DNA from 2 places in the Enterobacter sp. UPMP2060 genome. Region 2 is predicted to be linked to the other one. Evidence: predicted binding sites of a transcription regulator. Region 2 holds the regulator's gene; the other holds the start of a gene.
What was found. The regulator Fur, encoded in region 2, represses iron uptake genes when iron is present. The targets are predictions, from matches to a motif close to ATAATAATGAGAACNACTATCAA.
Positions count from the first base shown of each region.

Region 1: a site for Fur is predicted at 1,858-1,880, ahead of exbB (tol-pal system-associated acyl-CoA thioesterase). Genes of this name have one in related genera too.

Region 1 is NZ_JBSKJQ010000009.1:66,617-70,009, forward strand. It holds gene yghB (DedA family general envelope maintenance protein YghB) at 1-359, opposite strand, end outside; gene metC (cystathionine beta-lyase) at 503-1,690, opposite strand; gene exbB (tol-pal system-associated acyl-CoA thioesterase) at 1,942-2,673, shown strand; gene exbD (TonB system transport protein ExbD) at 2,678-3,103, shown strand; gene ACWKXN_RS16915 (hypothetical protein) at 3,146-3,393, opposite strand, start outside.
Region 2 is NZ_JBSKJQ010000001.1:129,544-132,936, reverse strand. It holds gene ybfE (LexA regulated protein) at 1-45, shown strand, start outside; gene fldA (flavodoxin FldA) at 201-731, shown strand; gene fur (ferric iron uptake transcriptional regulator) at 1,022-1,468, shown strand; gene chiQ (ChiQ/YbfN family lipoprotein) at 1,562-1,891, opposite strand; gene chiP (chitoporin ChiP) at 1,939-3,336, opposite strand.

The sequences.
Region 1 (3,393 bases), on a different contig from region 2:
CTGTCGAACATGCAGGTCGCACGCTGATGATATTTATGCGGTAACTGCGCCAGCCAGCCTTTCACGACGCGGGTATTCCCGAGCCAGCGGCCCTGCAGATAGCTCAGCCAGCAGCCCAGGCTGGCTGCGGAGGTGAGAATAACCATCGTTGGCGTGAAGTCCATGACGCCTTTCCCGATTAACGCCCCGGCAAGTAAAAGCAGGCTGTCACCGGGTAAAAAAGAGGCTGGCAGTAATCCATTTTCCAGAAACAGAGTTGCGAACATCACGAGGTAAACGATACCGACGACGTGAGGATCCGCCAGCGCGGCAAAGTCGTGTTGCCAGAGCGCCGCGATAATATCTTGAATAACAGCCATGGACTTTCCTGTGGAACAGCAGATATAGCGCTATTGTACTCCCTTATTCGCCCGTCGGGTTTGATCCCGGGCGCAACTCAAGCAGACTTTTCTGCTTGCGGTGTTCACAAAAGCGTCCAGGGAGTACATTTTCAGCCAGCACTCTACACGATACGCTCGAACCCTGCTGCTAAATCGGCAATCAGATCGTCAACGTTTTCTAAACCGATATGCAGTCGAATCAGGGTACCGCTGAAGTCCACTTCACCGCCGGGACGCAGAGCCGCAACCTGTTCCGGCTGGTTAGGCAGGATCAGGGATTCAAAACCGCCCCAGGAGTAGGCCATGCTGAAGAGGGTAAAATTATCCAGATAGCTCGCCAGCTCGTCGTTATTCAGCCGTTTTTTCAGTACGAACGAGAACAGACCGCTGCTGCCCGTAAAGTCACGCTGCCAGAATTCGTGGCCTTTAGTGCCCGGTAACGCGGGATGATTCACGCGCTCAACCTGCGGATGCTGCGCCAGCCATTCGGCCACCTTCAGGCTGCTTTCATGGTGCTGACGCAGACGAACGCCCAGCGTGCGGAGTCCGCGGCTGGTCATGTAGGCCGTGTCTGCATCCACCATCTGGCCCATCAGGTAAGCATTTTCACGCAGCTGATCCCAGCAGCGCGCGTTGGAAACCGCGGTGCCAATCATGCCGTCAGAGTGGCCTATCAGGTATTTCGTCGCCGCCTGAATCGAGATATCAATGTCGAATTCCAGGGCTTTAAACAGCACGCCCGCCGCCCAGGTGTTATCGATCATAACGATCGCCTCTGGGGCTTTGCTGCGCACGGCCTTCACGATAGCCGGCACGTCGTGAACTTCCATGGTGAGCGATCCCGGAGATTCCAGGAACACAATGCGCGTGTTTGGCTGAATAAGTTCGGCAATGCCTTCACCAACCAGCGGGTCGAACCAGCCGGTCGTTACGCCGAGCTTGCTGAGGATTTTGGTGCAGAAATCCTGGCTGGGCTCGTAGGCGGTGTTGGTCATCAGGATATGGTCGCCCTGTTCCACAAACGCCAGAATGGTGTTGGCGACCGCCGCCGCCCCGCACGGGAACAGCGCGCAGCCCGCGCCGCCTTCCAGCTCGCACATCGCCTCCTGAAGAGAGAAATGGGTTAGCGTGCCGCGACGGCCATAAAACAGCCCGCCTTTGGCGCGATTGCGCGTGGCAATTTTTTTCTCCTCAACGGTATCAAACACCAGCGAGGAGGCTCGTTGAATCACGCTGTTGACCGATCCCTGCGTATATTTTTTGCTGCGTCCTGCCTGTACCAGCGTGGTATCAAGATGCTTCTTTGTCATGTTCGCTAACCCTGTTTTTATACGTCTGGACGTCCAGACTACCACGATTGGAAAAAACTGCACCCCGAGGCTTATCGAATAAGCAGAAAATATTAGCAAAAATTTGCATAAGAAATTTTTACTGCGTAAGCGCAAGGAAAGTGAACGAAAATTACGGCACCATGCAAATACTAATGAGAACTACTATCAATTCGACGACGTTTTGATATTATTACGCTCAGATTTTGTGATTTGCGTCCTGGAGATACAGAGTGGGTAATAATTTGATGCAGACGGATCTCTCCGTTTGGGGCATGTATCAGCATGCTGACATCGTGGTTAAGATTGTGATGATCGGCCTGATTCTGGCGTCCGTTGTCACCTGGGCTATTTTCTTCAGCAAGAGCGCCGAGCTGCTTTCGCAGAAGCGTCGCCTTAAGCGGGAACAGCTACAGCTGGCTGAAGCCCGCTCTCTGGATCAGGCTGCAGATATGACCTCATCCTTCCACGCGAAAAGCCTGACCACCCTGTTAGTGAACGAAGCGCAGAACGAGCTGGAACTCTCCGCTGGCAGTGAAGATAACGAAGGGATCAAAGAACGTACCGGTTTCCGCCTGGAGCGTCGCGTTGCGGCCGTTGGCCGACACATGGGACGCGGCAATGGTTATCTGGCGACCATCGGCGCGATCTCACCGTTCATCGGTCTTTTCGGAACGGTCTGGGGCATCATGAACAGCTTTATCGGTATCGCGCAGACCCAAACCACCAACCTGGCGGTCGTTGCGCCGGGTATCGCAGAAGCGCTGCTGGCGACGGCAATCGGTCTGGTTGCCGCTATTCCGGCGGTGGTCATCTACAACATCTTCGCGCGCATGATTGGCAGCTACAAAGCCACGCTGGGTGACGTTGCCGCGCAGGTTCTGCTGCTGCAAAGTCGCGATCTCGACCTGAACGCCAGCTCGGTTAAGCCGGTGCACGCGGCGTCTAAACTGCGCGCAGGTTAAGAGTATGGCGATGCGTCTAAACGAAAATCTGGACGATAACGGCGAAATGCATGAAATCAACGTGACGCCGTTTATCGACGTCATGCTGGTTCTGCTGATTATCTTCATGGTGGCCGCGCCGCTGGCGACGGTGGATGTGAAGGTGAATCTGCCCGCCTCTTCCAGCCAGCCCCAGCCGCGCCCGGAGAAGCCTATCTACCTGTCGGTAAAGGCGGATAAATCCATGTTCCTCGGGAACGACCCGGTGACGGCCGACTCGGTCATCCCGGCGCTGGAGCAGCTTACGGGCGGTAAGAAAGACACCACGGTCTTCTTCCGCGCGGATAAAACCGTTGATTATGAAACCATGATGAAGGTAATGGACACGCTGCATCAGGCGGGTTACCTGAAGATTGGACTGGTCGGCGAAGAGAAAGCGGCCTCGAAGTGATAAAGAAGCTGGCGAAAGCCGGCTTTTTTTATGCCTGTCGGCTTAAGCGTTTTTATTATCCGTCGGTGCGGTAGAAGGGGTTGCCAGCGCGTCCTCATCAAGCGCCACGCAGGTGACGTTTGAGGTACGGTACTCACCGTCGGACAGCTTGCGCGTCAGACGCAGGGTGGCGATTTCTCTGGCAAGCAGATACTGATAATTGGCCTCAAGACGTCCCAGAAGCTTCTCTTTCAGCTCGGGACGCTGCTCTATAATGGCGTTCATCACGGCACCGTAAATCTCTTCTTTGA
Region 2 (3,393 bases):
GAGATGTTGCTCGTCCAGCTTGAGACGTTACGCAGCCAGGCATAAGTCTGAAAATCCCCTTTATCGCCCTTTTCATGTAGCACAGAGTGCAGTCCTGCGCGATAGCTGTTTCCGCAGGGTTGCCAGTTCTGCTATTATTGCCCTTATCCGTGGCCAAATTGCGCCACCATACTATTAAGTTTCAAGAGGTTATTTTACTCATGGCAATCATCGGCATTTTCTTTGGCAGTGATACCGGCAATACCGAAAATATCGCAAAAAACATTCAAAAACAGCTCGGTAAAGACGTTGCTGATGTGCATGACATCGCCAAGAGCAGCAAAGAAGATCTGGAAGGCTATGACATTCTGCTGCTGGGTATCCCAACCTGGTACTACGGTGAAGCCCAGTGCGACTGGGATGATTTCTTCCCGACGCTGGAAGAAGTGGACTTCAACGGTAAGCTGGTCGCCCTGTTTGGCTGTGGCGATCAGGAAGACTACGCCGAATACTTCTGTGACGCGCTGGGCACCATCCGCGATATCATTGAGCCGAACGGCGCGGTTATCGTAGGCCACTGGCCGACCGCCGGTTACCACTTCGAAGCGTCTAAAGGCCTGGCCGATGACGATCATTTCGTAGGCCTGGCCATCGACGAAGACCGTCAGCCAGAACTGACCGCAGAGCGCGTTGAGAAGTGGGTGAAGCAGATCCGTGAAGAACTGCACCTGGATGATATTCTGAACGCCTGATTTTATCGCGGCGCAACTGCGGTTGCGCCCATGCTCCAGGTCAAACCGATTAAATTAATCGCTACAATCTTTTAACTTTTTCGCCCAGACCTGTACAATGTCTCCCTGATAAAACGTGGTTTTCCATTGAGCAAGTTTGTTGGTGATACCACGTTTTTATAAGCATATTTTGCCTGAGACTTGCAGTTTTCATTTAGCCATGGCAGTTCTATAATGAGACGCATTATCCCGGGTGCATTTTCTGTCACTTCCTACAGAAGTGAATCGTTTAGCAACAGGACAGATTCCGCATGACTGACAACAATACCGCATTAAAGAAGGCTGGCCTGAAAGTTACGCTTCCTCGGTTAAAAATCCTTGAAGTGCTTCAGGGTCCAGACAATCACCATGTCAGTGCGGAAGACCTTTATAAACGTCTTATCGACATGGGTGAAGAGATTGGGCTGGCTACCGTCTATCGCGTGCTGAACCAGTTTGATGACGCGGGCATTGTTACCCGTCATAATTTCGAAGGCGGTAAATCTGTTTTCGAACTGACCCAGCAGCAGCACCACGATCACCTGATCTGCCTCGATTGCGGCAAGGTCATTGAATTCAGCGATGATTCCATCGAAGCGCGCCAGCGTGAAATCGCGGCGCGTCATGGCATCCGCCTGACGAACCACAGCCTGTACCTTTACGGTCACTGCGCTGAAGGCGATTGCCGCGAAGACGATCACGCGCACGACGCGAAATAATAAGACTCATACTCTGAGCCAGCCGCAAGGTTGGCTTTTTTTTGCCAAAAAAAAGCCCGGTGGCGCAGAGCCACCGGGCATGATAACAGCGAATTAGTTACTGTTATTGCTACGTATTTCTTTCCAAATCTGGTCGCAACGCTTCGCCACTTCCTGATCGTTACCGGTTTTACGCGCCTGGATACAGGCCTGATAATCCATCACGCGGACGTTTTCCTGCGTCGCGAACTGCTCATGCGCTTTCTCTTTCTTCAGCACGTTCAGCACGCTCTGACAGGCTTGAATTTTCTCCGGCGATCCTTCCGCAGTATTTATGCAGGCGCTATACGCCTCCTTCAGACGGGAGTCCTCTTTCGGCGCCTGATTCTGAGCACACGCCACCAGCCCTGATGCCAGCAACGCGACGATTACGATTTTTTTCATCATGTGCAGTCTCCATACCGGCGGGACTCAGCCCGCCGGTGCGTTCATCAGAAGATGGTGAATGGGGCAATAACCATGAATTTCACATCACGCTCATCCTGGAAGATGTTGCCGTAACCGCCCGCATAGCTCGGGATATCGGAGTGGTTGTCATACTGGGTGAAGTGCAGTTTGAACATCGTGCCTTTCGCACGGCCATCCTGCAGGGTATAGATAGCATCGAGGCTGTAGGAAGACTCTTTCAGGCGATAGTTGGGATCGTAATATGCGTCCGGCGTGGCCATATCGGCAGGTTTTGCGTCCCAGGCGTAAGCGTAAGAAGCGCCCACCGCCCAGCCAGGCAGGTTCCAGTTTTTCAGGTCATACATTGCGCCGAAGAAGACCGCTTTCTCGCCGTCGGCGTTGAAGTCTGAGCGGTTATCCCACCAGATATCAAGACGACCGTTGGAGGAGGCGTAGGTCGGGGTCATACGCTGCAGGAAGTAGCCCTGCTGCCCTTCCGCCTTCACCCATGTGCCTTCCAGACGCAAATCAACCTGACCGACCTTGTAGCCGAAGGTTAACGCCTGCAGCCACGCGGTGCCGTCATAAATGTCGTTGACGCCACCGTTGCTGACTTTGTCGCGCGTACCGTAGAACTGGTAGCTGGTGCTCAGCGGGCTACCCGCGACATCGAATTTATAGCTGGCCTTAGCAAAGTACTGATCGACATAGCCCTGTGCCTGACCAAATGCCGCTTCTAGCACCAGATCGTTTTTGAAGTCGTACTTCGCGCCCAGCGAGTGCAGGTAATCGACTTTGGTTTTTTTATCGTTCTGGTAGAACTTGTCCATTTCGATGTGCCACGGTGCTTTGTACTCGTTGGTCCACATATAGGAGAAGCTCAACGCACCCGCATCACCGTAGTCAAAGTTCGCCCCGGCTTCGGCACCCTGATAGGTACCCGGCATAAAGCTCCAGTGCGGTGCTAACAGAGTCTGGCCAGTTGGCTGAATATAACCACCGCGCGCCCAAACCGGACCGTATTTAAATTTTGCAGCGGCTTTGTAAAGGCTGATACCGCTCTTATCCCCGGACCAGTCTTCTTTATAGGCTTTGTTGCTGGAGGAGAAGGCAATTTCGTTCGGGTGGGCGCTGTCGCCGTTTTCCGCCATTTCAATCGCGGTAAACGCAGCAATATCCAGACCGAACATGTCCGCGGCATAGCCTGACTGGAAGTCCAGGTTGGCGTTCCAGGTGGAGTGAGAAAGGTTGGTTTTGTATTTGTCTTCGGTGACGTCTTTACGGTCACGTTCACGCTGCCAGTAATAAATACCGCCCGTGAGGGTAGAATCATCGATGAAGCCCGCCGCTTTCGCCTCTGGTGTCACCACCAGACCCGACATTGCTGTCACACCGGCAATAGCCAGCGCCAGCGCACCACGTTTGCCACTGAACGTACGCATAGATTATTCCTCTTTGACGAATTAAAACGCCTGAAGCGGCGTAAATAAAAAAGACCA